One region of the Arthrobacter sp. sptzw32 genome, then DNA from elsewhere that is predicted to be linked to it. Evidence: riboswitches for the same ligand, from Rfam matches in the RefSeq annotation. Region 1 holds a riboswitch; the other holds the start of a gene.
The links. Region 1 has a riboswitch for glycine ahead of gcvP (aminomethyl-transferring glycine dehydrogenase). Riboswitches for the same ligand answer to the same signal wherever they lie in the genome.
Positions count from the first base shown of each region.

Region 1 (7,756 bases):
CCGGTGATCTCCGCAAGATCCGCTTCAAGCCCGGAAATCAGCTCACGCCAGCCCTCGGTCTGGGAATCCGGAGCGAACGGGTGGATGGAGGCGAACTCCGGCCAGGAGATAGCTTCCATCTCGGCCGTGGCGTTCAGCTTCATGGTGCAGGAGCCCAGCGGGATCATGGTGCGGTCCAGCGCCAGGTCCCGGTCCGAGAGCCGGCGGATGTAACGCAGCAGCTGTGTTTCAGAGCGGTGGGTGTTGAACACCGGGTGCTGCAGGTAGGTGGAGGTGCGCAGCACCGGTTCGGGCAGTTCGAACCCGGACGCCTCCACAACCGGACCGGCGCCAAAGGCGACAGCAACCGCGGAGAGCACCTCCGGCGTCGTGGTTTCATCGACTGACACGCCAACTGTGTCCGCATCCATGAGGCGCAGGTTGATGCCGCGGGCTTCGGCGGCGGTGATCACCTTGGCGGCCTTGCCGGGCACGCGGACGGTGACGGTGTCGAAGAAGCTCTCGGACACCAGTTCGCGGCCGGCAATCTTCAGCGTGGTGGCCAGGGCGCGGGCGTTGTTGTGGACGGTTTCGGCGATGGCCTTCAGTCCGTCGGGGCCGTGGTAGACGGCGTAGAACGACGAAACGATAGCCAGCAGCGCCTGCGCGGTGCAGATGTTGGAGGTGGCCTTCTCGCGGCGGATGTGCTGCTCGCGGGTCTGGAGGGCCAGGCGGTAGGCGGGGACACCGGCGTCGTCCTTGGACACACCGACGATGCGGCCCGGAAGGGTGCGCTCCATGCCCTGGCGGACGGCCATGTAGGCTGCGTGCGGACCGCCGAAGAACAGCGGGACGCCCAGGCGCTGGGTGGAGCCGACGGCGATGTCCGCGCCCTGCTCGCCCGGCGGGGTGATGAGGGTGAGGGCCAGGAGGTCGGCGGCGACGGTGACCAGCGCGCCGCGGTCTTTCGCCTCGGCGATGACGGCGGACTGGTCCCAGACGCGGCCGGAGACGCCGGGCTGCTGGAGGACCACGCCGTTGATGTCGCCGTCGGGCAGGCCGTCCGTGAGGTCGGCGATTTCCACCTCGAAGCCGAGGGCTTCGGCGCGGCCCAGCACGATGGCGATGGTCTGCGGGAGGAGGTCGGCGTCGAGGACAGTTTTGCCATCCTTGGCCGTCTTGGACTTGTTGGCCCTACGCATCAGGAGGACTGCTTCGGCGACTGCGGTTGCCTCGTCGAGGAGGGAGGCGTTGGCCACCGGGAGTGCGGTGAGGTCCTGGACCATGGTCTGGAAGTTCAGCAGCGCCTCGAGCCGGCCCTGGGAGATCTCGGGCTGGTACGGCGTGTAGGCGGTGTACCAGGCGGGTGCTTCGAGGATGTTGCGGCGGATCACCGGCGGAGTCACGGTGTCGTAGTAGCCCTGGCCGATCATCTGCACGGCCATCTTGTTCTTGCCCGCAAGCTTGCGGAGCTCGGCGAGGACCTGGACTTCGCTCAAGGCGCTTTCGAGGGTGAGCGGCGTGTCCTGGCGGATGGAATCTGGGACCGCACTGTCAACGAGGCCATCAACGCTGTCGTAGCCAACGGCCTTGAGCATGGTGTCGATGTCGGACTGGCGGCGCGCGCCGATATGGCGGTCTGCGAAGGTGGTAGGGGACGAATGAACCGTCATGAGAGGAACTCCATAATTCAGGTGGCGCCTAAGCTCCACGTTGATTCGGGTTCCTCCCCGCTCTGTATCGGACCTGAGAGTTTTGCGTTGCCCTGCGTTTTGCAGAGCGCCACTTGCACCGTCGGTGAGCCCGGTTGCCCGGACTGCTTTCCAGAGTTGCCTTGCCGCGGCGGTACGTGGGCCTGAGAGATTCCTGGGGAGGATTTGCTCCTACGGCGCCTGCAGAACGTACCGGCAGGACTCTCCCGCCGCAGATCATCAGCACATGCCACTGTTCGGTGACACGGCTCACACGTTACCGTGTTAGGGCGCGGGATGCAAAATTACCGTCCGATGGTTCGGGAATTCTGTCCCTTACCCGGCCGCCCATCGCAAGTGGACGACAGCGGGATGTCCCCCGCCGTTGACAGTCGCGGCGCGCCGGCTTCCGTCAGCCTTCTTCCGGCGCGGTAGCTACAGTCGGCGCCTGCGCGTCGGCTGCCAGGGCCTTGCGCCGGCGGTAAATCTGGATGCCCATGGCTGCGGGGATCACAGCCAGGGCGGTGGCGCGCATCCAGGGCCGGTCCAGCACGTGACCGGTTAGTGCGTCCAGGGAGAAGGGGCCGGAACCACCGATAGTGAACGCCACTGCCGCCAAACCCAGCACCGCCGGGTACTCCAGGCCGCCCTCAGTGGCAAAAAAGCCGTTCGGCGCGTGAACGCTTGCAGCCACACCCATCGTGGTTGCAGCGGCGGCGCCGGCGGCAGGGGTAGCCAGGCCCAGGGCCAAGGCAACACCTGCTCCAGCTTCACCTACACCGGCGAGGATTGCGCTGGGTTTTGCGGGACGGAAACCCATGGCGTGCATGCCCTTGCTGGTACCTTCGAGCCCTCCCCCGCCGAACCACCCAAAGAGTTTTTGGGATCCGTGAGCAATAAGAACACCTCCAAGCGCAACCCGGAAAAGGCTTTGCGCCGCGGCTGCTGCCTCAGGACTGGTTGTTACGTGGCTCATCAGACTCCTCCTTGGGTTGGCTGTGCCGGTGCTGTACCTTGCCATTTTGACGCAGAAAGCCACCACTGCACCCCTCCAATTTTCTGCGAAGAAGTTCCTGCTCCTTGGAGTGCGTTCTTCTGCCGAGCACGTGACCCGCCCAGAAGGCCAGGACAAGCAGATCGACGACGGCGAGCGCCAGGCCGATCTGCGTTCCCCCTGACGAAGTGCGTGCCGCATGGGGCAGGATGGGTGCCAAGGGAGGCGTTATGGATTTTGATGTCCTGGTAGTCGGAGCCGGACCGGCGGGCATGGCTGCCGCAACACGGGCAGCGGAGCTCGGTGCGCGTACCGCCGTTGTTGAGCGTGCCCGGCTGGGCGGCACTTGCGTGAACTCAGGTTGCGTGCCCACGCGGGTGCTGGCGAAGACTGCGCGGTTGTACAGGGAAGTGCGCACCGCCCGGGACTACGGAATTGTGGTCCACGAGCCTGCGGTGGACTGGCCGCAGCTGGTCCGGCGGGTGCGATCAACCGTGGACCGCGTACTTGACGCCAAAGCGTACAACGAGGCCATGCGGCAACTGGACATCACGTTCCTTCAAGGGGATGCAGCGTTCAGCGGGCCGCAGGAAATGTTGATCGGCGGGCGCCCGGTTACCGCTGCTTCGGTCATCCTGTGTGTGGGCGGAAGTGCCCGGAGGCTGCCCATCCCGGGCGCGGAGCACGCCGTGCTGCCTCACGAAGTCTTGGACCTTCCTGAACTTCCCAGCTCCGTCGCAATTATCGGCGGCGGCCACACCGGTGCGCAGCTGGCCACGATCTTCGATGCCCTTGGATCGCACGTTACCCTTTTGGACCTCGCACCGCGCATCCTCACCACCGAGGACGATGACGTCTCCATGGCGGTCACGGAAGGCTTCCGTGACCGCGGCGTGAACGTGGATGTCGGCATCCGTGGTGTGGATGGCATTGAGAAGCACGACGGCGGAGGCCTGGAAATCCGCTGGCAGGGCGGGGACGGCGCGCAGTCGGCACAGGTGGATGCAGTGATCATGGCTGCCGGCTGGCCGGCGAATATTGACGGCCTCGGTCTGGAGGCGGCAGGCGTCGCCGCTGGGAGGGGAGCTATCCCGGTGGACAACTACCTTCGCTCCAACGTCCCGCACATTTTTGTTGCCGGAGACGCGAACGGGACGTCCATGCTGGTACAGGCCGCTGTCTTTGAGGGTGAGACTGCCGCAGAGAATGCCGTCCTGGGAGCGCGCCGGACCACGCCGCACCACCTGCTGCCGGAGGGCGGGTTCACGGACCCGGACTACGCCGGAGTGGGCCTCACCGAGGCGAAGGCCAGGGAACGCGACGCGGAGTGCGCCGTCGTCGTCGTTCCCTATGCGTCGGTGGAACGTCCCATCATCGATGACCGGGAGCAGGGGTTTCTGAAACTGGTTACGGACCGGCACCGGGAGCTGATACTCGGCGCACACGCGGTTGGCGAGAACGCAGTCGAGGTCATCCAGGCAGTTGCGTCCGCAATGGCCGCCGGCACAGACGTGGCCACCCTTGCACGCGTGAAGTTTGCCTACCCGACGTACAGCTCAATAATCGGTCGCGCGGCACGGCAGGTGGTGCGGGGAGCAACGAAAGAGTCCTGGTGAGCGGACTAAATTCGTCGTAGTTTTCCACGGACTCTTACCTCGCCTTTAGGGTATTCCGGGGAAAATACGTGGAACAACCGCACCATCATCATTGTTGTTAAAGGCAATGATGACTCTTCAGGAATCGGACCTGACCACACTTTCTCCCACCCGTTTATGGGTTCCCAAACACGTGCTGATCACGAGGGCCGCAGCAGACCTGCCCCACACAGCTGACATCCTTCGGCGCTGCGAGCGTGCCGGTGTTGACGATGTCCGGTTCCTGCCAGGGAACGCCTTGACAGGGCTGCGCGGTGCCAGTGAGCGCGAAACGTACGCGTCCGCGAAGAACACGCTTGCGGTGGTCGTGGCCCCGCCCAGCGTCCTCAAACCGCAGCCAATCCCGCCGAGCGCTGACTGGCGCATCGACCTCGCCAAGGGTTGCCCCGCCCACTGCCAGTACTGTTACCTGGCCGGATCCCTGCAGGGTCCTCCCGTGACCCGCGTGTACGCGAACATTGACGATGTGCTGGGCGGAATACGCACCCACGCCGGCAGAGGCTCTGTCACCCGCGGGACCTTGGACCGTGGCCACGAGGGTACGACGTTCGAGTTGTCCTGCTACACCGACCCCCTGGGCATCGAGAGCGTGACGGGGTCGCTCGCTGCCGCAATTTCCCGCGTCGGGGCGGGGGAATTCGGCGACGACGTGCAGTTGCGGTTTACGACGAAGTTCGACGACGTCGGTGAGTTGGTAACCCTCGATCATGGGCGCAGGACTCGGATCCGGTTTTCGGTTAACGCCGCAGACGTAGCGGGCCGGTTTGAAGGAGGCACTGCACGGATGCCCGCCCGGCTTGCCGCTCTCCGCGCTGTGGCAGCGGCGGGTTACCGGGTAGGCCTGACAATTGCCCCTGTTATGCCCGTACCTGGCTGGCGGGAGCAGTATGGCACGCTGCTGGACAGCGTCGCCGATGCTGTCGCCGGCATCAATGACCTCGATCTGACCGCCGAGATCATCACGCACCGCTTCACTCCGGCGAGCAAGGAAGTGCTGCTGGGCTGGTATCCGGGAACCAAGCTTGAGATGGACGAGGAATCGCGGAGCCAGAAGCGATCCAAGTTTGGCGGCGTCAAGTACGTGTACCCGAAGCAGACCATGACGGAGATGCGCGGGTGGTTCACAGAGGAGCTGGAGCGGCGGCTGCCGGCCGCCCGGCTCCTCTACTGGACATGACCCGTCACAACGTTGCTGCTTCTTCCTCGGCAAGCCTGATCAGGCGAAGTTCGTCCTCCACGGCGCGGGACGGCCAATAGTCCTTCGCCAGCTCGCTTGCCCGGATCCTGTCTGCCTCGGGGAAGAGCTTGCCGAGCAACCCGGACGCCTGAAGCAGGGCGATCAGCACGATGGTCCGGGCGTCGGGCCCCTTGGCAACGGGCTTGGCATTCGGCACTTTGGACCCTGCCTCTACCGACCCGGCGAACCCGGCCACGGCTGCCTCGGCACTCAGGGCCCCGGCCTCCGCTGCTGTGTCCGGCACCTCGAGGCTGGACGGCGGGCCGCTGAGCGCAGCCCGGATCTTCTCCAGGAGCGCCGCCTCCGGGGCATGGTCCTTCTCCGGGTACCGCGCGGCCCGGAACCTGCCCAGGTGCTTTTCACCGGCATGTTCCACGATGCCCAGTGATACCAGCCCCTCGTAGACACGCAGCACTTCGGAGCGGCTCTCCAGCACGCCCACCCACCACTTGGGAGTGTGGGGCCGGGACTTGCCGCGGATCAGTTCCAGCTCGTGCTCGAACTCGGTTGCCGGGGTGGCGCCGGTGGCCCTAACCCGCTTTCCCTGGAGCTCGATCGCGCCGAGCAGGTCCAGTTCAGCCAATATTGCCCCTGCCACCGTGGTCCTAAGCGCGAACAGCGGCACTTCAGGTCTGCCGTTTGAGTCGTTTGTGGCCAGAAGCAGGAACGCCTGGGGAAGGCTAAGTTCCACTGTTTTAGGAGTTTCAGCATCCATAGGATCATGGTGGCGCAGTTGGGCAGCCACCACAATGAGGACTTGAGCGGACGACGGCGGGACGTCCCGCCGTCGTCCGAATCCCTGGCCTACGCGGCCCGGGTGAAAGTCCCCAGTCCAGTCCTGTCGTAAAAGTCCAGTGTGACGCTTCGGGCGGGGCCGCCGTTTGCCACTGCGAAGATTGCACCGGCCAGGCCGTTGCCGTTCTCGCCGATGGATTCGAAGCTGAACGTGTCGCCGTCGAAGTGGGTGAGCGGGAAGGTTGTGGGGCTGCCGGCCGGTCCCATCCGCATGGCCAGCTTCCCGCCGTCGTCAAGGACCACCAGCGGGCCGTAGTAGGAATTGGTGTAAGTGCCTGTGTAGGCATTGTTCGCTTTGGCGGGAGCGGGGTTGGCCGGAACTTTGGCGTAGTCCACTTCAGGTTTGTCGGCTTCGTCCTGTTGCTTGAAGATACTTGCGGTGAAGGCCAGCCAGTCCACCGTAGGCGATCCGTGCTGGGCGGTATCGAGGAAACCGGCGGCGATTGCTTCAGGAATGCCCTGCGGGCGGCCGTTGGTCAGGGCCACGATGGCCAGTTGCTCGCCGGGCAGCATGGAGACGGCGGTGGCCGCGCCCAGATTGAAAGCCCCGGAGTGGCCCAGCTGGACGCGGGCCTGGTCGTCGTAGGAGACGTTCCAGCCCAGCCCGTAAAAACGGGAGCGGGCGGCCGGAGCAGCCGCGGGGTTGGAGACTGCATGGGGAACACGGGTTGTATGAAGGGCAGCGGGATCAATAATGGGCCTGCCCTCAAATTGGCCGTCTCCGAGCTGCAGCCGGAGCCATTGCGCCAGGTCCCGCACCGACGAACTTGCCCCACCGGCGGGAGCCTCGGCGTCGGCATTGCGGCGGTATCTCGCTGCCCATTCCTTGTTTCCGAGCGGCACGTGAAGGATGGCCTTGTCTGTGGCCTTTTCATAGTCCGAGTGACGGTAACTGGTGGCGGACATGCCCAGCTTCCGAAACAGGATCTCGTCGGCCAGATCCTCCCAGGACATGTGCATCGCATCAGCTGCCGCCTGGCCAGCCTCGGTGAAGCCGAAGTTGCTGTAGTTGTAGCTGGACCGGAACGTATCAAGGGGCTCCTGGTTGAGGTGGCTGAGGATGTAGGCCCTGTCGAACCCGAGGTCCTCCAGCAGGTCACCCGCGCCCGTTCTCAACCCGCTGCGGTGGGACATCAGATCAGCAAAGGTGGCGTTCCGCGTGACGTAGTCATCCTTGAGCGAGAAGCCCTTGTTGTGCTGGATCACGGGGTCGGTCCAGTTGACAATCTTGCGCCCCACCGCCCCTGCCACCACTGTGGACGCCAGGGGCTTGGATACAGAAGCCAACTGGAACACCGTGTCAGGGCTGATCTTTCCGGGCTTTCCGACCTCCCGCACGCCGAAGCCTTTGGAGTACAACACCTCGTCCCGGTACACCACGGCTATTGCCATCCCCGGAAGCCCC
Region 1 is NZ_JBNHEZ010000004.1:314,356-322,111, reverse strand. Features, by position in the region: gene gcvP (aminomethyl-transferring glycine dehydrogenase) at 1-1,652, opposite strand, end outside; glycine riboswitch at 1,705-1,811, opposite strand; glycine riboswitch at 1,813-1,910, opposite strand; gene AC5RVN_RS10400 (DoxX family protein) at 2,083-2,646, opposite strand; gene AC5RVN_RS10395 (hypothetical protein) at 2,693-2,848, shown strand; gene AC5RVN_RS10390 (dihydrolipoyl dehydrogenase family protein) at 2,895-4,280, shown strand; gene AC5RVN_RS10385 (spore photoproduct lyase family protein) at 4,390-5,496, shown strand; gene AC5RVN_RS10380 (GOLPH3/VPS74 family protein) at 5,501-6,271, opposite strand; gene AC5RVN_RS10375 (serine hydrolase) at 6,361-7,756, opposite strand, start outside.

Region 2 (7,756 bases), on a different contig from region 1:
ACCTCAGCGGCAGCGTAGTACTTCAGTTCCGTCACCAGGGCGTGGTGCGCTGCGGGGACGAGGCGGAGCAGCAGCTCCTGCGCCTTCGGGCCCTGGACGGCTATCAGCGAGGTGGCTGCGGACGCATCGTCAACCACGACGTCGAAGCCGGCGGCGCGTTCGGCAAGGGCGGCGGCCACCACCGCGGCGTTGCCTGCGTTGGGCACCACCAGGAAGACGTTGGTACCGTCGCTTCCGGTGCCTTCGGGGCGCCGGTAGACGATGAGGTCATCGATGATGCCGCCGTCTTCGTTGCAAATCAGCGAATACTTGGCCTTGCCCACAGCCATGGCGGACATCTTCCCCACCAGGGAGTAATCAAGGAACGCTGCGGCATCCGGGCCGGTGACCCAGACCTCGCCCATGTGGGAGAGGTCGAACAGGCCGGCGCTCTTGCGGACGGCGTGGTGTTCTGCGAGTTCGGAGCTGTATTTCAGGGGCATCTGCCAGCCGCCGAAGTCCGTGAAGGACGCGCCCAGTTTTTTGTGCTCGTCGTAGAGCGCGGTGTACTTCTCCGTCATGGCGCCGGTCCTCAGTTCTCGAACTCGGACAGCGGCGGGCAGGAGCAGATAAGGTTCCGGTCCCCTGCTGCGCCGTCGATGCGGCCCACCGGCGGGAAGTACTTGTCCTGCCGGAGCGACTTGACCGGGAACACCGCCTGCTCCCGCGGGTAGGCACGGTTCCAGTCGCTGCTGATGGCGGCCGCGGCGGTGTGTGGAGCGTTGCGCAGCGGGCTGTCGGTGACAGCGAAGTCGCCGTCGGCCACCTGGTCGATCTCCGCGCGGATGGTGATCATGGCCTCGATGAACCGGTCGATCTCCGCGAGGTCCTCCGATTCGGTGGGTTCCACCATCAGGGTCCCTGCTACCGGGAACGCCAGGGTGGGGGCGTGGAAGCCGTAGTCGATGAGGCGCTTGGCCACGTCCTCGGCGGTGACACCGGTCCTTGCGGTCAGTTCGCGCAGGTCCAGGATGCACTCGTGGGCCACCAGCCCGCCTTCTCCCGTATACAGGACCGGGAAGGAATCGTCCAGGCGCGCGGCGATGTAGTTCGCGGCGAGCAGGGCGGACTTGGTGGCCTCGGTGAGCCCCTGACCGCCCATGAGCTTTACGTAGGCCCAGGAGATGGGCAGCACGCCGGCGGAACCGTACTTCGAGGCCGAGACCGGGACGTCCTTCCCTTCAGTCCAGGTGGCCGCGTTGCCGGGCATGAACGGTGCCAGGTGTGCCTTGGCAGCGACCGGGCCGACGCCGGGGCCCCCGCCGCCGTGCGGGATGCAAAAGGTCTTGTGCAGGTTCAGGTGGGAGACGTCGCCGCCGAACTTGCCCGGCTGTGCGAGGCCAACCAAAGCGTTCAGGTTGGCACCGTCGACGTACACCTGGCCGCCCGCGGCGTGGACGGCGTCGCAGACCTCGCGCACGTCGGCGTCGTACACACCGTGGGTGGACGGGTAGGTGATCATGATGCAGGACAGCCCGTCCTTGTTGGCCTCGATCTTGGCGTACAGATCGGCGTGGTCAATGGTGCCGTCGGCCGCGGTGGCGACCACCACCACCTTCATGCCCGCGAGGACGGCGGAGGCCGCGTTCGTGCCGTGGGCCGACGCCGGGATCAGGCAGACGTTCCGTTGCTGGTCCCCACGGGAGTGGTGGTAGCCACGGATGGCAAGCAGGCCCGCGAGCTCACCCTGGGAGCCGGCGTTCGGCTGGATGGACACCTGGTCGTATCCGGTGATCTCCGCAAGATCCGCTTCGAGCCCGGATATCAGCTCACGCCAGCCCTCGGTCTGCGAGTCCGGGGCAAAGGGGTGGATGGAGGCGAACTCCGGCCAGGAGATAGCTTCCATCTCGGCCGTGGCGTTCAGCTTCATGGTGCAGGAGCCCAGCGGGATCATGGTGCGGTCCAGCGCCAGGTCCCGGTCTGAAAGCTTCCGGATGTAACGCAGCAGCTGCGTCTCCGAGCGGTAGGTGTTGAACACCGGATGCTGCAGGAAGTCCGAGGAGCGCTCGACGGCGGCGTCCAGGACAAACGCTCCTGTCACCTCTGCCGGCGGGGCACCGAAGGCGGCCAGGACGCCGTCGACGACATCCGGCGTCGTGGTCTCATCGGTGGAGAAGCCCACCGTGTCCGCGTCGATACTGCGCAGGTTGATGCCCTTGGCCTCGGCGGCAGCCACGATGCCCGCAGCCTTGCCGGGCGCGGAGACGGTGACGGTGTCGAAGAAGCTCCTGTGCAGCACCTCAAAGCCGGCGCCTTCAAGGGAAGCGGCGAGGATCCTGGCGTGCGCGTGGGCGGACCGGGCGATCGCCTTCAGTCCCTCCGGGCCGTGGTAGACGGCGTACATCGAGGCCACAATGGCCAGCAGCGCCTGGGCGGTGCAGATGTTGGAGGTGGCCTTCTCGCGGCGGATATGCTGCTCGCGGGTCTGCAGGGCCAGACGGTAGGCAGGAACCCCGGCGGAATCCTTGGAAACACCCACCAGGCGGCCGGGCATGGAACGCTCCAGGCCTTTCTGCACGGCCATGTAGGCGGCGTGCGGTCCGCCGTAGAACAGCGGGACGCCGAAGCGCTGGGCAGAGCCGACGGCGATGTCCGCGCCCTGCTCCCCCGGAGGCGTGATGAGGGTCAGGGCGAGCAGGTCGGCCGCCACTGTCACCAGGGCACCGCGCTCCTTGGCGTCGGCGATCACGGCGGTGTGGTCGAAGACCCGGCCGGAAGCACCGGGCTGCTGGAGCACCACACCGTTGATGACGCCGTCGGGCAGGCCCTTGGAGAGGTCTGCGACCTCAACCTCAAAACCCAGCGCCTCGGCGCGGCCCCTGACGATGGCGATGGTCTGCGGCAGGCAGTCGGCATCCAACACCGTCTTGCCGTCGCGGGCTTCTGTATTCTTATTTGCCCTGCGCATCATCAGGACGGCCTCGGCCACCGCGGTTGCTTCGTCCAGCAGGGAAGCGTTCGCGATCGGCAGGCCCACCAGGTCCTGGACCATGGTCTGGAAGTTCAGCAGCGCCTCCAGGCGGCCCTGGGAAATCTCGGGCTGGTAGGGGGTGTAGGCGGTGTACCAGGCCGGGCCCTCAAGGATGTTGCGGCGGATCACCGGGGGCGTCACGGTGTCGTAGTACCCCTGGCCGATCATCTGCACGGCGGTCTTGTTTTTGGCTGCGAGCCTTCGCAGTTCAGCCAGCGCCTCCACCTCGCTGAGCGCGCCTGCCAGTTCCAGTGCAGTGTCCTGCCGGATGTCCTTGGGGACGGCGGTGTCAACCAGCGCGTCCACGGTGTCGTAGCCAATGGCCTTGAGCATGGTGGCGACGTCGTCTTCCCGGCGGGCGCCGATGTGCCGGTCAACGAAAGCGGCGGCCGCAGCTGAAGAAGCGTGGCCTGCGGTGGCGGCAGTGGCGGAGGCCGAGGATACAGTCACGAGGAACTCCATGGTTATGGCGGCGTCAGGGTATGCCGCATCGATTCGGGTCCCTCCCCGCTCTGTATTGGACCTGAGAGTTTCCGCGACGCCGGCTTCCGCCTGCCCGCTTGCACCGTCGGTGAGCACAGCAGTCCTGGTATCCAAATTCCGGATGCCTCTGCGGACAGCCTGCTGCTTTCCAGAGTTGCCTCGCCGCGGCGGTACATGGGCCTGTGAGATTCCTGGGGAGGTATTGCTCCTACGGCGCCTGCCAGTACCTTCCGGCAGAACTCTCCCGCCGCAGATCAAAGGCTATTCATTTTGTTTTTTCTTGCGGCCGGTCACGGCCCGCACATGGCCAATTCTCCTACGCCCCGGGCGCAGGAGCAAATACCGGCTAACCCCTCAGCCGGTGGACGGCGGCAAGGAGTTCGTCCACCTCCGCCTGCCTGTCAGCGGGGTTTCCCGATGGCCCGCTTTCCCACATGGCGTTGAAGTACAGCCCGTCCCCCATGTACAGCACTGCTTTTGCCATCGGCGCGCCAACGTCCTTGCCGATGAGGTCCAGCCATCGCTGCTGGATGGCGGCAAAGCGGCGCCGGGCATCTTCATGGGCTACCTCAGCCAGGCGCGTTGCGGCCACAAAGGAACGGTCCATAGGGGTGTCAGACCAGAGCGAGGACCGGATGAAGTACGCCGCCGCCCCCTCCGGCGCGGCCGCCATGACAGCGAAATCTTCCCCTGCGAGCCGGTCCAGCCGTTCCAGGGTGGCGGTGATCAGGGCGTCCTTGTTGGGAAAGTGGTACAGCAGGCCGCCTTTGGAAACACCGGCCCGCTTGGCCACCGCCTCCAAGGTGGCTGCCCTTTCGCCCACGTCAATCAGGAGTTCTTCGAAGGCGTCCAGGACAGCGTCTCGCGCTACAGGTTTTCGGGGCATGGCTTCCATCATGCATTGTCGCGGCCGGTTTCTTAACTGTACCGTCCGGACGGTATAGTTCCAGGATGATGTCTTCCCCTGCTTCCCCATCGAACATCACCGCCACCACCGTGCGGCGCGCCGGTTCTGCGAACGGCGGCAGCCGCGATTGGCTCGCACTGGCCCTCCTGATGTTTCCGGTTCTTTTGGTTGCCGTGGACAATACGGCGCTGACCTTCGCGCTGCCCGCCATAGCCAGTGCGCTGGGCACCACGGGAGTGGAACTCCTATGGATTGTGGACGCCTACCCGCTGGTGCTGGCCGGGCTGCTGGTGGCAATGGGAAGCCTCGGCGACAGGATCGGACGCCGCCGGCTGCTCATTACCGGCAGCATTGGTTTCGCGGCAGTATCAGCAGTAACCGCCTTCGCACCCGACGCCGGCTGGCTGATAGCCGGACGGGCCGCGCTGGGCTTTTTCGGGGCAATGCTGATGCCCTCCACCCTGTCCTTGATCCGCAACATCTTCGTGGACCCGAACCGCCGGCGGCTGGCCATCGCCATTTGGGCTGCGGGCTTCTCCGGAGGCGCGGCGCTCGGGCCTATTTTTGGCGGGTGGCTGGTTGAGCAGTTCTGGTGGGGAGCGGTCCTGCTGGTCGCTGTGCCCATCATGATCCCTTTGCTGGTTTTCGGCCCGGCGTTTATCCCTGAATCCCGGGATCCGGCGCCTGGAAGGGTGGATGTGCCGAGCATCCTGCTCTCGCTGCTCACCATGGTTCCGGTGGTCTACGGCATCAAGGAAACCGCCACTGAAGGTTTCGGCGCACTGGCAATGGGGAGTACGGCCTTCGGCCTGGTAATGGGTACCGTTTTTGTCCGCCGGCAACAGCGGCTCGAGTGCCCGCTGCTGGACATGTCATTGTTCCGCAACCGCGTGTTCAGCATGGCCATCACCGCCAATGTCCTGGCGCTGTTCTCCTTCAACGGTTTCATCCTCTTCCTGGCCCAGCACCTTCAGCTCCTCGAGGGAATGTCTCCTTCCGCAGCAGGAGTGGCGATGGTTCCGGCCCTGGTGGCAACCGTTGTGGCGGGCCTGGCGGTGGTGCCGGTGGTGCGGAGGATCCGTCCGGGTTTTGTGGTTGGCGCCGGACTGGCCATGAGTGCCGCCGGCTACAGCATGGTAACCTTCGGCAGCCATACCAACGGCCCGGCACTGCTGCTCGCTGCCCTGCTGGTCCTGGCACTTGGCGTAGGAACAGCGGAGACCATCTCCAATGACCTCATCCTCGGCAGCGTACCGCCGGAAAAATCGGGGGCAGCATCAGCGATCTCAGAGACGGGTTATGAGGTGGGCGCCCTGCTGGGAACCGCCGTGCTGGGCTCCATTCTCACAGCCTCCTACCAGCACAACCTGCGGCTCCCGGAAGGCCTTGCTGCTGCCGCCCCCGGGCACGAAAGCGCACGTGCCGGCGAAACCCTGGCAGGAGCGATGGAGCTCGCAGCAAGCCTTCCGGCACCCCTTGCTGACGCACTCCGGCAGGCAGCCGGCGCCGCGTTCGACTCCGGCGTCCATATCACCGCCGCAATCGGGCTGGTGCTGATGGCGACGGCGGCAGTCTTCGCCGCCGTCGTGCTGCGGAAGGTGCCCAAGGCGCCGTAAGAGGCGCGGCCCGGACAGCAAGAGGCGCCCGTCACCGGAGGACACCCTCCGGTGACGGGCGCCTGCAGATCCTGCCCGTGCGGGCAGCGGGACTACTGTGCGTCAGGTGCAGTGACGCTGGCGGTGGGCTTCATGTTTTCGGCGTTCACCATCCATGCGAACTGTTCCAGCTTCAGAATGAACTCGTGCAGGAGATCGGCCGAGGTGGGATCTTCCTCGTCGACTTCATCGTGGACCTTCCGCATGGTGCCTACGGCAGCCTCAAGTGCCGCAACGATCCGCTCGATGGCGTCCTTGGTGCTGATCAGGCCTTCGGGGAAGGGAGCGAGGCTGGTGGACTCGGCCACCGTGGAACTGCGGCCGTCCGGGAGGGCATGCAGGGCGCGCATCCGCTCGGCCGTGTCATCGGCGAACTGGCGGGCGGCGTCAACAATCTCGTCCAGTTGCAGGTGAAGGTCCCGGAAGTTGGTCCCCACAATGTTCCAGTGGGCCTGCTTGCCTTGGATGTGCAAGTCGATCAGGTCAGTGAGCACGGCCTGCAGGTTGTTGGTCAGTGTCGGTGAAGCTTTCATATGCATCCTCCTCGATTGTTCCTGTGATTCCGACGCTACCAGCCCGGCGGGCGGCCCTGGCGGGCCTGCCGGCAAAATTTCTCAGTGAGCTTACTAATTGTGCTTCCGCCGAAATAAACGAACGCGGTTCATATTCTCCTTGCATCCGGGCCGGTTGAACCGCATACTAAATGAACGTCATTCATTTAGTGACCATCGTCTCACTGGAGTAGCCAACATGATCGAAATTTCCTGCCTCGGCGCACCCGCCTCCCCGGCCCGGACATCGCCGTCCGGCCGCCCGGCCCTGCGCGTCGGCGTGGTCCAGCACCGGTGGCAAACCGACAAAGCCGCCGTCGAGGCTGAACTGGACGAGGGCATCGGCCGCGCCGCCAACCTGGGCGCGGCCGTAGTTTTCCTGCCTGAGCTGACGCTCTCGCGATACCCTGCCGACACGCGCCCGCACAACGATCCCGCTGAAGGCCCGGGCCGGTCCCGGCCATCGGATCTCGCCGAGGACCTGCTCACAGGCCCCACATTCCAATTCGCTTCAGACGCTGCCCGGCGCCATGGGGTATCTATCCACGCTTCCCTGTACCAGCGCGCCGGGAACCCGGACGGACAGGATGACGGACTGGGCCTGAACACAGCCATCCTGGTCTCGCCCGGGGGTGAACTTCTGGCACGGACCCACAAGCTCCACATCCCCGTGACCGCCGGCTACTACGAGGACAAGTTCTTCCGTAAGGGCCCGGCCTCAGCAGACGCGTACGAGGTGCATGCACCCGCCGAACTCGGTGGCGCACGGCTCGGCATGCCCACCTGCTGGGACGAGTGGTTCCCCGAGGTGGCCCGGCTTTACTCCCTGGGCGGTGCGGAAATCGTGGTTTACCCTACGGCCATAGGTTCCGAACCTGACCACCCCGATTTCGACACCCAGCCGCTCTGGCAGCAGGTGATCGTCGGAAACGGCATCGCCAACGGACTCTTTATGGTTGCCCCGAACCGTTGGGGCAGCGAAGGCACCCTGGACTTCTACGGTTCGTCCTTCATCTCCGATCCCTACGGCCGGATTCTCGCCCAGGCACCCCGCGACGCCTCTGCAGTACTGGTGGCTGACCTGGACCTGGACCAGCGGAAGGACTGGCTGACCCTGTTCCCGTTCCTCGCCACACGCCGCCCTGATACC
Region 2 is NZ_JBNHEZ010000010.1:14,679-22,434, reverse strand. Features, by position in the region: gene gcvT (glycine cleavage system aminomethyltransferase GcvT) at 1-560, opposite strand, end outside; gene gcvP (aminomethyl-transferring glycine dehydrogenase) at 572-3,472, opposite strand; glycine riboswitch at 3,652-3,750, opposite strand; gene AC5RVN_RS16495 (TetR/AcrR family transcriptional regulator) at 3,840-4,379, opposite strand; gene AC5RVN_RS16490 (MFS transporter) at 4,445-6,016, shown strand; gene AC5RVN_RS16485 (Dps family protein) at 6,109-6,588, opposite strand; gene AC5RVN_RS16480 (nitrilase-related carbon-nitrogen hydrolase) at 6,806-7,756, shown strand, end outside.
Region 2: linked by a shared signal. The riboswitch ahead of gcvP (aminomethyl-transferring glycine dehydrogenase) and the one ahead of gcvP (aminomethyl-transferring glycine dehydrogenase) in region 1 are both predicted to bind glycine.